Linked DNA regions of Rhodopseudomonas palustris. The protein of the gene in region 1 interacts with the protein of each later gene in a pairwise test. Links are inferred from orthologs where the notes say so. Each region holds a gene or a part of one and is shown on either strand. Other genes may lie near its edges. The genes, in order: sufA and RPPS3_RS20160.

Region 1 (6,724 bases):
GGCGAAGCGCGGCTCGGCGGCGTACATCGCCTGCTGGGTGACGAGGTGCTGCGCGATGCCTTGCAAGTAATCGCGCTCATAGGCGTCGGCCCGTTCGGGATCGCCATCGGTCAGCGTCAGCGTCGCCTCTGCAGCCGCCATGCCGCTCCACAGCGCGGTGGCGAGACCGTTGGCGCCGAGCGGATCAAGCGCGGCCGCGGCATCACCGGCGCGCAGGATGCGCCCCTCGATCAGACGGCTGGCGGTGACGGTAGCAGCGGGCGCGACCTGGGGCGGCGCACCTGCTGCCGTGGTATCGAGGCCGAGACTCCGCAGCCGCGGGGCGATCGCGACCGTCGACGCAGCCAGGCTGGTCCATGTGGCGCCATTCTGCGCGGCGCCGGGCGGCAACAAATCGGTGTCGGTGAACAGGCCGAGCATCATGCGGTGGCCCGGCAGTGGGGCCATGTACCACCAGCCCAGCGCCACCGCTTCGATCAAGGTCGCCGCGGCGGGCTCGGTATCGTCCGGCAGGTCGAGCACGCGCCACACGGCGACCAGCCGGTCGGTGCGGCGCCGCCCCGCTGCAGTTCCCGACGACAACGCGGCACGGCCGCTGCAATCGATGGCAGCGTCGGCGAACACGACGCGGCCATCGCCGAGTTCGAGCACGACTCCATCGCAGTGATGCACCAGCATGGTGACGATGATCGGATGGCACTCGATCGCATCGCTATTCAGCTTGGTCCGCATCTGCCGCTCGAAGCTGGCGCGATCGAGGTGCCAGGCACCCTCGCCTTGCGCGGCCCGCCGCAAGGTTCCGTCGCCCCACACCGAAAACCTGCCTTCGCTCGGCAGCGCGCTTTCGGCGTCGAGCAGGTCGGCCCATTGCAGCCGCGCGAGCAATGCGGCAGCGGCCGGCGACAACGTCTCGCCGCGGCTGATCACCTCGCGATCCGGCGCGATCAGCAGCGGCCGTCGCCCGGCCAGCACCAGGCTGCGGGCGGCGGCAAGCGCCGCCACCCCTGCGCCGATCACGGCGATCCGGCCCATCGAGATCAGCGCGCCAGCGTCGGCGCCGCGATGTCCATCGAGCCGCGTTGGACTTCGACATAGAGTTGGTCGGGCACACCCGGCAGCCCCTTCGGGCCGGGACGGCGCACCACGACGCCCATCTGCGTCCACAGCTCGATCATCCGGCGCAGACCGTCGGTGTAGCCGGCTTCGACATGCAGGCCGATGCCAGCGGCTCCGCGCGCCCATGGCACCCGCGTGTGATAGAATCGCAGCCGCTCCTCCTCGGTGAGGTCGGTGCGCATCATCTGCTGATAGAACGCCTCGGGTAGCACATCGACCGGCAGCAGCGCCGGCCACCACACCGGCGTCGGGAAGCCGCTGGCGGTGAGCACTGCCTGGCAACTGAACGCATCGCCCTGCCACGGCACGCCCATCCAGCGCGTCAGATCGCCCGGCGCCTGCGGGCCGATCGGCTTGCCCTGGTCCGGCTTGTCGGGATTGCCGGCGAACACATTGACCGGATTGAGCTGCAACCCGACATCCTGCGCCAAATTCTTGCGGTTCGACAGCGCCAGGCGGAACGGCAGCTTGGTCTCGTTCGGGCCGCGATACAGCGCCTTGTGGCGGATCGGCCAGGTGATCTCGACGCCGGGATGGAACGCGCCGCCCGAGCAGGCGTCGAGCGCAGCACGCGTCATCGCCTCGGGGCGTAGTTCGATCGGCAGATCGTCGAGCGTGCGAACGGAGTCCGCGCTCTTGTCAGCGTAGTCCGCCTCGAACTTACCGTCGGCCCAGAGTTCGAGCACGCGATACTGCGTCGGCGTCAGCGCCAGCCAGGCGTGCGGGCTGTCCTGATAGTTGACGCCGTCGCCGAGCATGATCGGAATCGCGTAGCCGCGCTGATCGCTGCCGTCCGGCTTGCGGAACGCATCGAACACCTTCTTGCGCTCGGCCTTGGCATCGGCCCCGGGCTTGGCCAGCGTCTCGAGCGTCGCCGGACTGGACAGATCACCGATATCGTTCCAGGCGGCGCCGAGGAACGACGCCGTCGCCACCCACTGCATCGCGCCGGCGCGGCGCAGGATCGGCAGCACGTCGCGGCGGAACGACACCTTGTCGGTCGGGCTCTGCATCTGGCCGAGCGCCACCATCGCTTCGCGCGCAGCGTCGTACAGCGTCACGATCGGCTCGAGCTGCGGCGCGAATTTCGGTCCGCAACACACCACCCAGGCCGGATCGCAATCGAGCTTCTGACCATCGACCGTGACAGTCGCCTTGACCCAACCATCGGCCCAGTCGTCGTGCCAGCCGTCATTGTTAGTGAAGTCGCGCACCGGATTCTGCGGCAGCGCGGTGCGCGAGACGCCATCGGCGGCGAACACCAACAGGCGCCCCTTGTCGTCGGTGCGCAGATGGCCGAGCGAGACGTCGAGCGTCTGCCAGAACCGGCCCTTCATCCGATACTTGTCGTCGCCGCCCTTGGGGTTGGTCGAGGCGCCGGAAATCTCCAGCTTGCCGGCGTCGATGCACAGCATCGCTTCGCGCTTGTCGGCCGCAACGAAGGCGTTGCGCTGCGCGCCGGGAACGCCGGGCGCACTGTCGCCGCGATCCATTGCGTTGACGAAGCCGTACCAGGCCGCCTTGGTGTTGGCGACGTGCACGCTCCAGGTCACGCCATCGGCGCCATCGAGTTCGCGCACCACGCGGCCCTGGTCGTCGTAGCCGAACAGGCGGAAGCGCTGCACCTGTTTCTTGATCCGTCCCTGCTTATCCTTGAAGCCGCCTTCTGGCTCGTCGAGCAGGCCCGGCACCTCCGGCGCCAGAAACCAGTCCTCGGCATTACCGACGCGGGAGAAACCGATCGCCGGGAAGATCGCGACCTTGGCGATCTTTGCGCCTTTTGGTGCTGCAGGTTGCGCGTGCAACGACGAGATCGCCGCCTTCGCCAGCAACGGCCCTCCGAGGCCGACGGCTGCAGCTCCGAGCAGAAAATCGCGGCGCTTCATCTGATGATCCTCCCCTGTGGTTCCACCCTTGGAGAGGTATTCGCTTGAGGCACCTTAAGGTGCACTTAATTCGCACACGCAAATAGCGCGCGGTATCGCACCGCGCGCTCTACACTTCTGACAGGATGTAAAGTTTGAATCAGATCCGACGGAACTCAGCCGTCGATCGAGGCCGGCTTCAGTTCCACGGACTCGCCGCAGCCGCACGCTGAGATCTGGTTCGGGTTGTTGAACACGAACTGCGCCTGCATCCTGTCGGCTTTGTAGTCCATCTCGGTGCCGAGCAGGAACAACACCGCCTTCGGATCGACCAGGATCTTCACGCCCTTGTCTTCGATGACTTCGTCGTTCGGCTTGATATCGTGCGCGTACTCGACCGTGTAGGACTGTCCGGCGCAGCCGCCATTCTTGATCCCGACGCGCAGGCCAAGAATCTCGCTGTCGGCGCGGCCCATTAGTTCTTTCACGCGAATGGCCGCGGCATCGGTGAGCCGCATCACTTGAGGCCGAGGACGTGCCGTAGCCATGGTGTTTCCCACTCCTGTTGCCGGACCTACCCGGAGACGTTCACCGCTTAACCGGCGACCAGCCGGACCTTCAGATAGTTACGCAACCGCCACTTCGAAAGGTGCTACCAGTTCCTCGCCGTTTGCCACCTAATGGATCGGCCAGACACCCGGCGTCACAAGTTCCAACAGATGGCGATCGGGATCACGGAAGTAGATACTCGACCCGCCTCGCGGCCACTCCGTGCGGCCTTCGATCTCCACGCCATGCTCCGTCAGGCGCGCTTCCCATTCGCCGAGCCGGTCGCGATCGATCGACAGTCCCATGTGGACAGGTCCGCTGCCATCATGCGGCGGGATCGTGCCGCCCGGCAGTTGGACCGTCTCCAGCGTGCTGCCCCGCTTGAACAGCAGCAGCACGTTGCGGCCACCCACGTCGAAAGCACAAAACCGCTGATCGCTCGTCATCGGACTCAGCAGCAGGACGTCCTGGTAGAAGCTTCGGGCGCGATCGAGGTCGTCGACATACAGCGCCGTTTCGATCACTCCGTTCAGACGCAGACCCAATCCGTCCTCACCACATATTCAGCACGAGCCGGGCTTCGTCGCTCATCCGCTCCGGAGTCCACGGCGGCTCCCAGACAATGTTGACGTTGACCACGCCGACGCCGGGCACGCTGGCCACCGCGTTCTCGACCATGGTCGGCAGCTCGGCCGCAGCCGGACAGTTCGGCGTCGTCAGCGTCATGTCGAGGTCGACGGTGCGGTCGTCCTTGATCTCGACTTTGTAGATTAGTCCGAGCTCGTAAATGTCGGCGGGGATTTCCGGGTCGAACACCGTCTTCAGCGCGGCCACGATCTCGGTGCCGAGCCGCTCGGTCTCCTCCGGCGGCAGCGCCGAAACGGTCTGCATGTTGGCTTTGGCTTCGATCGTATCGGTCATGCGAACAGATCCCGCGCCTTGATCAGCGCACTGACGAGTTGGTCCACTTCCTCACGGGTATTATACATGCCGAACGACGCACGGCACGTCGCAGTGACTTGGAACCGCTCCAGCAGCGGCATCACGCAATGGGTGCCGGCGCGGACCGCGATCCCCTGCCGGTCGATCACCGTAGCGACGTCGTGCGGGTGTGCGCCCTTCATTTCGAAGGAAATCACCGGGCCTTTGCCCTTGGCATTGCCGATGATCCGCAGCGCGTTGATCTCGCGGAGCCGCTCCTCGGCGTAGGTCAAAAGATCGTGTTCGTGGGCGGCGATCCGCTCCTTGCCGATCGAATTGACGTAGTCGATCGCGGCGCCGAGCCCGACGGCTTCGACGATCGCCGGCGTGCCGGCTTCGAATCGATGCGGCGGATCTCCGTAGGTCACCCAATCCTGCGCGACCTCGCGGATCATCTCGCCGCCGCCGTTGTAGGGGCGCATCTTGGCGAGCACGTCGTACTTGCCGTACAGCGCGCCGATCCCGGTCGGGCCATAGATCTTGTGGCCGGTCATCACATAGAAGTCGCAGTCGATGTCCTGGACATCGATCGCGAGATGCACCGCCGCCTGGCTGCCGTCGACCAGCACCGGAATGCCGCGGGCATGGGCGATCTTCACCACGTCCTTGACCGGAACGACGGTACCGAGCGCGTTCGACATCTGGGTGATCGCGACCAGCTTGGTCTTGGCGGTCAGCAGCTTCTCGAACTCGTCGAGCAGGAAGTTGCCTTCGTCGTCGACCGGCGCCCACTTGATCACCGCTCCCTGGCGCTCGCGCAGGAAGTGCCACGGCACGATGTTGGAGTGGTGCTCCATGATCGAGAGCACGATCTCGTCGCCCTCGCCGATATTGGTCGCGCCCCACGACGACGCCACCAGGTTGACCGCCTCGGTGGCGTTGCGGGTGAAGATGATCTCTTCGGGCCGCTTGGCGTTGAGCAGATGCTGCACGCGGGTGCGGCCGCCCTCGTAAGCCTCGGTCGCGGCGTTGGCGAGATAATGCAGGCCGCGATGCACGTTGGCGTATTCGCTCTCATACGCCTGCGTCATCCGCGTCAGCACCTGCCGCGGCTTCTGCGCCGAGGCGGCGTTGTCGAGATACACCAGCTTCTTGCCGTAAACCTGCAGCGCCAGCGCCGGAAAGTCCTCGCGGACCAGGTCGACGTCGTAGCTGCCGTTGTTGACCGCCGGATGCGTACTCATCGCCTCGCCTCCAGCCAGCGCACCGCAGCCGCGGTCACCAGCTCACGTAAATTATCGTCCGCGATCGCTTCGATCGCCTCGCCGACGAAAGCCTGGATCAGCATCGCCTCGGCTTCCTTCTGCGGCAGGCCGCGGGCGCGCAGATAGAACAGCAAGGAGTCGTCGAGCGCGCCGACCGCGGCGCCGTGGCCGCAGGTGACGTCGTCGGCGAAGATTTCGAGCTCCGGCTTATTGTCGACCTCGGCCTCGTCCGACAGCAACAGCGCCCGCGTCATCATTTTGGCGTCGGTCTGCTGCGCCGGCTGACGGACGTTGATCCGCCCCTGGAAGACCGAGTGCCCCCGGTCGTCCACCACAGCGCGGAAACCTTCGCGGCTGGCGCAATGCGGCACATCGTGGTTCATCACCAGCGTGGTGTCGGCGTGCTGCTTGCCGTTGAGGAGATTGACGCCGTTGGTCTGCACTTCGGAGTGCGAGCCGGCCACCGTCACCACCGCCTGATAGCGGCTGACGAGCCCGCCGGTGGTGATGCCGAACGCGTTGAAATGCGCATGCGCGCCGACCGAGACCGCCGCCGAGGTGATGTTGAACGCCTCGCGGGAGTCTTCGACGATCCGCACGTAGTCGAGCCGAGCGTGATCAGCGATCGCGATCACCGCGGAGTCGTGAACCTGATAGGCACCGACGCCCTCGCCCGCCACGTAGCTTTCGACCACCGTCGCCACCGCGGCGTTGCCGAGCGCGATCCGCGACCGGGTGAACATCGCGGCCGGCGCAGTGCCGGAAGCGATGTGCAGGATGTGCAGCGGCCGTGCCAGCGTGGTCCCGTCCGCAACCTCGATAACGACGCCGTCGGTCATCAGCGCGGTGTTGAGCGCCACCATCGGATCGGCGGTGTCGAGCGACAGCACGCGGTCGTCGCCGCTTTGCAGCGCCTCGCGCAAGCTGCGGATCGACAGGCCGGCTTCCAGCTCCGCAAGGTCGGACAGACCGGTCGCCAGCGCGCCGTCGACCAGCACCAAACGGTGG
Region 2 (6,746 bases), 1.6 Mb from region 1 along the record:
CATACTTGGCGATGCAAGCCGAGCACGGTCGATGCTCGACTGGCGGCCGACCATCGCGTTTGAGCAAACTCTTGCTGACGTGCTCGATGATCAAAGATCCGAGGTCGCCAAGACCGCAAAGTAAAGCGTGACCCAGCCGCGTGGGCTACGCTGCAGGCTGCACGAAACGCTTAGCGAGAGCGTGGTAGATTCCTTCCTCGGCGATCAGCCGTGAGGTCGCGTAGGCGATCAGGGCGGCGGCCATCAGCGGGATAACCATCGCGTGGTTGTCGGTCATCTCGATCACGATGACGAAGGCCGTGATCGGCGCCTGCACCACGCCGGAGAAATAAGCCACCATTCCGAGCAGCATGATCGCCGCAATTGGCGTTGCCGGAAACAACGTCGCGACGTTGCTGCCAAGCCCGGCGCCGACGGCGAGCGAGGGCGAGAAGATGCCGCCAGGCAACCCGCTGACGGAGGACAGCGTGGTCGCGAGGAATTTCAGCAAGCCGAAATCCTCAGGCAGCGCCGTGCCGCTCTCCAGCGCCGTCTTCACCTGGCTGTATCCGGTGCCGTAGATCGTATCGCCGGAGACGAAACCGCAGACCGCAACAGCCAGGCCGCAGAGCAGCGCCACGATCAACGGACGGCGATTGAACGCCGTGCTGGCGCCGGCTGCCACAACACATCGGATGAACAGGCCGCCGGCCGCTCCACCGACGATGCCACACGCGGGAATGGCCAGCCAATCGATGCCGCCGCGCAGTCCCATCGCGCTGGTGCCGAAATACGTGTAGTTGCCGAGCAGAGCGATCGACGTCAGGCCGGCTGCCACCACCGCCGCAATAATCAGAGTGCTCGATCGCGTTTCGAACGAGCGGCTCATTTCCTCGATGCCGAAGATGATGCCCGCCAGCGGCGTGTTGAACGCCGCGGCGACGCCGGCCGAGGCGCCGGCCAGGATCAGCCCGGGCTGGCGGCGCGGCGAGAAGCGGCCGAGCGCGAACATGATCGAGGCGCCGATCTGCACCGTCGGCCCCTCGCGGCCCACCGAAGCGCCGACCAGAAGACCGAACAGCGTGAGCAGGAATTTGCCGATCGCGATCCGCAGCGACACCAGCTTCGCCCGCGCGGTCTGGTCGGTGAGGCGCCGCGCCGCGATCGCCTGCGGAATGCCGCTGCCCTGCGCATTCTGGAAGAAACGGTTGGTCAGATACACCGACAGTAGAAAGCCGAGTGGCGTTACCACAAACGGCAGGTAACGCGAGTGGCCGAGCAGGTCGGCGAAGACAAGCTGCGCCCAATCGGCAAGCTGGGCCAGTACTGCCGCCGCGGCGCCGACCACGACGCCACCGAGCAGAAAGATCGCTCGCCGCCGCGATCGCGTGGATGCGATGATCAGGATGCGTTTGTGGCGATGGGACAGAGCGAACTTCATTGCCGTGATCAGCAGCTCGGAAAGACTTGAATGAGACGTCTTTCTTGACGCCCATCGCTCAGGCAAGTCCAGCGCACCCCGGCGTCACTTTGACGTGACCTACGCGGGATAGCCCCAAAACAAAAGAGCGCGCCCACCGGGCGCGCTCTTCAAGGATCAAATAAGCCGGCGTTCTTAGTTCACGCCCAGCTTCTTCTGCAGATTGGTGGACGAGGTGGTGTACTGGAACACCACGCGCTTGTCCGGATAGACGTACTTGACGGCCTTCTGCGCCATCAGCGCCCCCTCATGGAAGCCCGAGAGGATCAGCTTCAGCTTGCCCGGATAGGTGTTGATGTCGCCGATCGCGAAGATACCTGGGACGTTGGTTTCGAACGTGCCGGTATCGACCGGGATCAGGTTGTTCTCCAGATCCAGGCCCCAATTTGCAACCGGGCCGAGCTTCATCGTCAGGCCGAAGAACGGCAGCATCGCGTCGCACTTGATCTGCGACACGGTGTTGTCGTTCAGCTTCACGGTCGCGCCGGTGAGCTGGCCGTTGTCACCCTGCAGCTCGGTGATCTGGCCGATCTTCAGATCGAGCTTGCCGCTGGCGACGAGCTGGCGCATCTGCTCCACCGAATGCGGCGCGCCGCGGAAGTCATCGCGGCGATGTACCAGCGTCATGCTCTTGGCGATCGGGTTGAGGTTCAGCGTCCAGTCGAGCGCGGAGTCACCACCGCCGACGATCAGGATATCCTTGCCGCGGAAGTCTTCCATCTTGCGGACGGCGTAGTGCACCGAAGTACCCTCATAAGCTTCGACGCCCGGCACGGGCGGACGCTTCGGCAAGAATGAGCCGCCGCCGGCCGCGACCACCAGCACGGTGCATTCGAACACCTTGCCGGCGTTAGTCGTGACGCGGAACCCGGGGTCTCCGATCTTCTCGACGTTTTCGACCATCTCGCCGAGATGGAAAGTCGGGTTGAACGGCTTGATCTGCTCCATCAGCGCTTCGGTGAGGCCATGGCCGGTCACCATCGGAATGCCGGGAATGTCGTAGATCGGCTTCTCCGGATAGAGCTCGGCGCACTGGCCGCCGACCTTGTCGAGAATGTCGACGAGATGCGCTTTGACGTCCAGCAGGCCCAGCTCGAACACGGCGAACAGTCCGCACGGACCCGCGCCAACAATCAGCACATCGGTTTTGATCGTTTCGGTCATCTTTGTTTTCTTTGTCAGTTGAAGATGTTCGGACGCGGGCGGTCCGGTCGCGGCCTGTCTAACCAAGGCCGGCAGGGGAGAAAAGACATAAATGGATATTGGTATCTTGTTCTAGCGCAAGTTTTGCGTTCAATGGTTCTAAAAAGCCCGGAGAATGGCCCTTGACCGCACGATCTCGTGACCACGCGCTGCCGCAGCTCGCTGATTTCCCCTTCCGTCTCGCCGACAACGTCCGCTTCGCCGACCTCGACCCAAATAACCACGTCAACAACGCGGTTTACGCCAGTTATTTCGAGACCGGCCGGGTCACGCTGATGAAGGATCCGAACGCCGGACTGATCCCGCCGGGACTATCTTGGGTGCTGGTGCGGCTGGATATTCACTTTCGCAGCGAACTGCACTGGCCGGGCCAGATCGAGCTTGGACTCGGCCTGGTCAAGCTCGGTCGCACGTCGACACATTTCGATCAGGTGGTGTTTTCCGAGGGCGTCTGCGTCGCTTCGGCGCGCGCCGTGACGGTGCTTGTCGACGAGAGCAGCCGCAAGCCGACGCCGCTGACCGAACAAATCATCACCAATCTCGGGCCGTGGTGGCGCCGCGGCATCGAACACGATTGATATCAGCGGCGCGGCTGCTGAGCTTTCAAAATCAGCCGAGACAAAATGGCGGCTGCGCGCCCAACGAAGCGGGCAGCCGCCGCGCTGAGCGCGGCAGGCTTAGTTCTGAGAAACAAACTCATACGAGACTGTCGCGCAGCAGACCCCGCGACACGCCTCCGATAGCAATAGCGGAAATCAGGCTTGGCGTTCGGGCGTGGTGACGATCAGCCCGTCGAGTTCGTTCGAGACCTTGATCTGGCACGACAGCCGCGAGTTCGGGCGCACGTCGTAGCCGAAGTCGAGCATGTCTTCTTCCATCGGCGACGGGCCGCCGACCTTCTCGCGCCAGGCTTCGTCGACATAGACGTGGCAGGTCGCGCAGGCGCAGGCGCCGCCGCATTCTGCCTCAACGCCAGGGATGGCATTGCGGATCGCCGCTTCCATCACCGTCGCGCCTTCTTCGACTTCGACAGTGCGGGTTTCACCGGTGTGATCAACGAAGTTAATCTTGGCCATGATTGCTCGTCGGACGCTTTGCTCGTTTTATGAATTATGGGCTGACGCGCCAGTCCTATAGCGTCTCGGCCGACGTTCCGCCAGCCGTTACGCCTTTCAAAAGCCAGGACGAGTCGGGTTGAAGCGGTCGTCGATCGCGGCCCGGGCATGATCGACCGCAGCTTCCAATACGGCGAGCGGTTCCGCCGCATCCTCGCCGCGGCGCAAGGCGTCCTCGAGGCTCGTGGCGGCTTCCGCCACGGCGAACGCCCCGATCGCGCGGGCCGAGCCTTTCAACGTATGCGCGAGCGCGGCGGCGTCGGCCGGCCAGGAGGCGAGCAGCGCCATCAGGCTTGCAGCCTGGGCGGTGAACAGCAGCAGCACTTCGCGCTCGAGTGCGGCGTCGCCCAGCGTCATCTTATAAAGATGCGCGTCATCGATCGGCTCGAAGTCCGGAACCAGCGGCGGCGATGGCATCCATTCGATCCGTTCGACCTGTATCGGCACGTTCACCTCGGCACAGAATTGCGGTTTTCCACATCTCGGCAATCCAGGCCGAGAAGCGAACCACGAGTCTAGTTAACGCATCCTTGCAGGTGCAGCCGCACCGTTTTGGCACAACGTCGCCGAGTTGCCGCGATGATGTCGCTAAAATGCCACCGTTACCGCTCGGGCCGGTAGGATTTTTGCGTCCTCCGAAGGGCTTAGCCGGGTATGCCGTTAACGATGATTAAGAAAGTCTTAATCCAAACCATTTCATTCGCGCGATCCAGCCAATAGGATGTTTCAGGAAGTGGCGGACAAAAGCGCGGTGGGAATGGGGTTCAACTTCGCCGTGCTGGGGGAGCACCGAGGGGCCTTTCTGCGGTCTCCACTGAACCGACGTCCCCGGATGCGTAACAAGGGCGTAAATCAAGATGGCGAACAATCCTAAGAAGATCAAAGATCCGACCGAAGTCGCGCTGTCGGCGATTCAGGAAGCCCTGAATATCCCCGATGCGCCTCCGGCCGGTGACGATCAGGCCGCCGGGCCAAAGGAAAGTGTGCCAAACTCGGACAGCCCCGAGCCCAGCTTCTCCGAGCTGACGGAGCTGGCCGGGGAGCCGCGGATCACGCCGCCGGCGCCGAGCTTCGAGCCGGCCGCCGAGCGCAGCTTCGCCAGCCGCCCCGCCAACGACGACCGCGAAACCATCGGCCAGCTGCTGCAGTCGCTGCAGAAGGGTCGCACCACCCGTAACGTTTATACGCTCGCCACTATTTTCGCCGGCGTCTGGGTGTTCGGCGGCATCATTCTGACCGTCAGCTTCCTGCCCGCCCTGCAGGCGCTAGTCGGCCAGGGCAGCGGCGGAACGCTGGCGCTCGCCGGCCTCGCCGCGCTGTTCTTCGCGCCGGTGATGCTGTTCTACTTCCTCGCCAGCCTCGCGTGGCGCGGCCAGGAGCTGCGGATGATCGCGCAGTCGATGGCGCAGGTCGCGATCCGCTTTTCCGAACCTGAAATCGCCGCCAGCGACTCGGTGGTAACCGTCGGTCAGGCGATCCGCCGCGAGGTCGCCGCGATGGGCGACGGCGTCGAGCGTGCGATTGCGCGCGCCAGCGAACTGGAGGCGCTGGTCGCCAACGAAGTGTCGGCGCTGGAGCGCGCCTATTCGGACAACGAAGTCCGCATTCGCGCGCTGCTGCAGGACATCGCGCATCAGCGCGACAACCTGGTCGGTCAGGCCGAGCAGGTTCGCAGCGCCATTTCCGGTGTGCAGATCGACCTCCGCCACGACATCGCACTGATCTCGGACGCGATCGCCAGCCGCGTCGACGAAGTCGCCAAGAGCATCACCAGCGCCCTGGAAGAGCGCGGCGCCCACATCACCAGCGCCCTCAGCCACGCCGGCGACAACATGATTCTTGCGCTCGGTGAGCGCGGCGGCGAACTGCTTGACCGCCTCGAAGAAGCCAGCGCCGAGACCACCCGCGCGGTGCTCGATGCCAGCGAGCGGCTGACCACCAGCCTGAACTTCAAGACCGGCCATGTGCACGCCGAGTTCGTCGAACTGGCCGATCGCGTCCACGACATGATGAACGAGCGGCTCGACCGCATCACCACCGATTTCGAGCAGCGCTCCTCGACCATCATCGACGGCATTTCGGAGCGCACCGAGCAGGTGCAGGATTCGCTGAAGAACTCCGGCGACTCGCTGCTGCTCGAACTCGAGCTGCGCAGCACCGATCTGGTCAACAAGATCGACGACGCCGGCCATCGCCTCGCCGATCAGATCCTGACCAGCGGCGACAAGGCGAGCGAAGCACTCGACGTCACCGTCAACACGCTGGTCGCCAAGGTGGTGAGCCAGACCGAAGCGACCCACGACACGCTCAGCATTCAGATGAGCGCGTTCGACGACCTGGTGAAGCAGCAGGGCACCGAGCTCGCCGAGAAGTTCGCGCGCGACAGCGGCACGCTCGGCGCACTGATCACCCGCCACATCTCCGAATTCGACCGCACCGTGAAGACGTTCGGCGGCGAGATCGTCGAGCGGATGGGCCAGCGTACCCAGGACATCAACGAGACCCTGAAGACCTACGTCGACAATTTCGATCAGCGCGTCGCGAGCAGCTCCGGCGAAATCACCGCGCGGCTGGACGACCGTCTGCATCAGTTTGAAAGCCTGTTCGACACCCGCGTCGGCAGCCTCGACGGCACGATCGACAACCGCCTCAAGTCGCTCGACGACACCGTCGGCAACCATCTCAACTCGCTCGAACGCATCCTCGATACCCGCACCGAAGCCGTCACCGGCAACATCGACGGCCGCATCGAGAAGCTCGCCTCGACGCTGTCGACCGGGGCCGCCAACGCGGTGGAAGCGATCGACTCGCGGATCGTGCAGCTCAGCACCACGCTGTCGACCGGCACCTCGAGCGCGGCGGACATCATCGACGGCCGCATCGCGACGCTGACCACGACGCTGTCGACCGGCGCCGCGAACGCCGTCGAAGTGATCGACGACCGCATCACCACGCTCACCACCACGCTG

What was found.
Region 2: the proteins of sufA (region 1) and RPPS3_RS20160 interact in binary tests that used the Escherichia coli proteins (3 or more experiments, as listed by UniProt). The link is inferred for Rhodopseudomonas palustris from one-to-one orthologs.

The regions. Positions count from the first base shown.
Region 1 is NZ_CP019966.1:2,727,633-2,734,356, reverse strand. The notes cover bases 1,844-4,717. They hold sufA (Fe-S cluster assembly scaffold SufA), read right to left. Parts: upstream 3,530-4,717; coding sequence 3,158-3,529; downstream 1,844-3,157. Other genes in these bases: RPPS3_RS12545 (cysteine desulfurase), read right to left, coding at 4,448-4,717; RPPS3_RS12550 (SUF system Fe-S cluster assembly protein), read right to left, coding at 4,083-4,451; RPPS3_RS12555 (VOC family protein), read right to left, coding at 3,659-4,075; goxA (CTQ-dependent glycine oxidase GoxA), read right to left, coding at 1,844-3,002. Also shown: RPPS3_RS12570 (NAD(P)/FAD-dependent oxidoreductase), read right to left, coding at 1-1,032; more of goxA, read right to left, coding at 1,038-1,843; more of RPPS3_RS12545, read right to left, coding at 4,718-5,695; Fe-S cluster assembly protein SufD, read right to left, coding at 5,692-6,724. UniProt on the Escherichia coli protein: Is able to transfer iron-sulfur clusters to apo-ferredoxin. Multiple cycles of [2Fe2S] cluster formation and transfer are observed, suggesting that IscA acts catalytically.
Region 2 is NZ_CP019966.1:4,341,064-4,347,809, forward strand. What follows is about bases 2,079-4,974. They hold RPPS3_RS20160 (2Fe-2S iron-sulfur cluster-binding protein), read right to left. Parts: upstream 3,739-4,974; coding sequence 3,418-3,738; downstream 2,079-3,417. Other genes in these bases: RPPS3_RS20150 (NAD(P)/FAD-dependent oxidoreductase), read right to left, coding at 2,079-2,623; RPPS3_RS20155 (acyl-CoA thioesterase), read left to right, coding at 2,785-3,240; RPPS3_RS20165 (Hpt domain-containing protein), read right to left, coding at 3,835-4,194; RPPS3_RS20170 (negative regulator of septation ring formation), read left to right, coding at 4,635-4,974. Also shown: RPPS3_RS20140 (NAD-dependent epimerase/dehydratase family protein), read left to right, coding at 1-124; RPPS3_RS20145 (chloride channel protein), read right to left, coding at 146-1,420; more of RPPS3_RS20150, read right to left, coding at 1,595-2,078; more of RPPS3_RS20170, read left to right, coding at 4,975-6,746. UniProt on the Escherichia coli protein: Ferredoxin are iron-sulfur proteins that transfer electrons in a wide variety of metabolic reactions. Although the function of this ferredoxin is unknown it is probable that it has a role as a cellular electron transfer protein.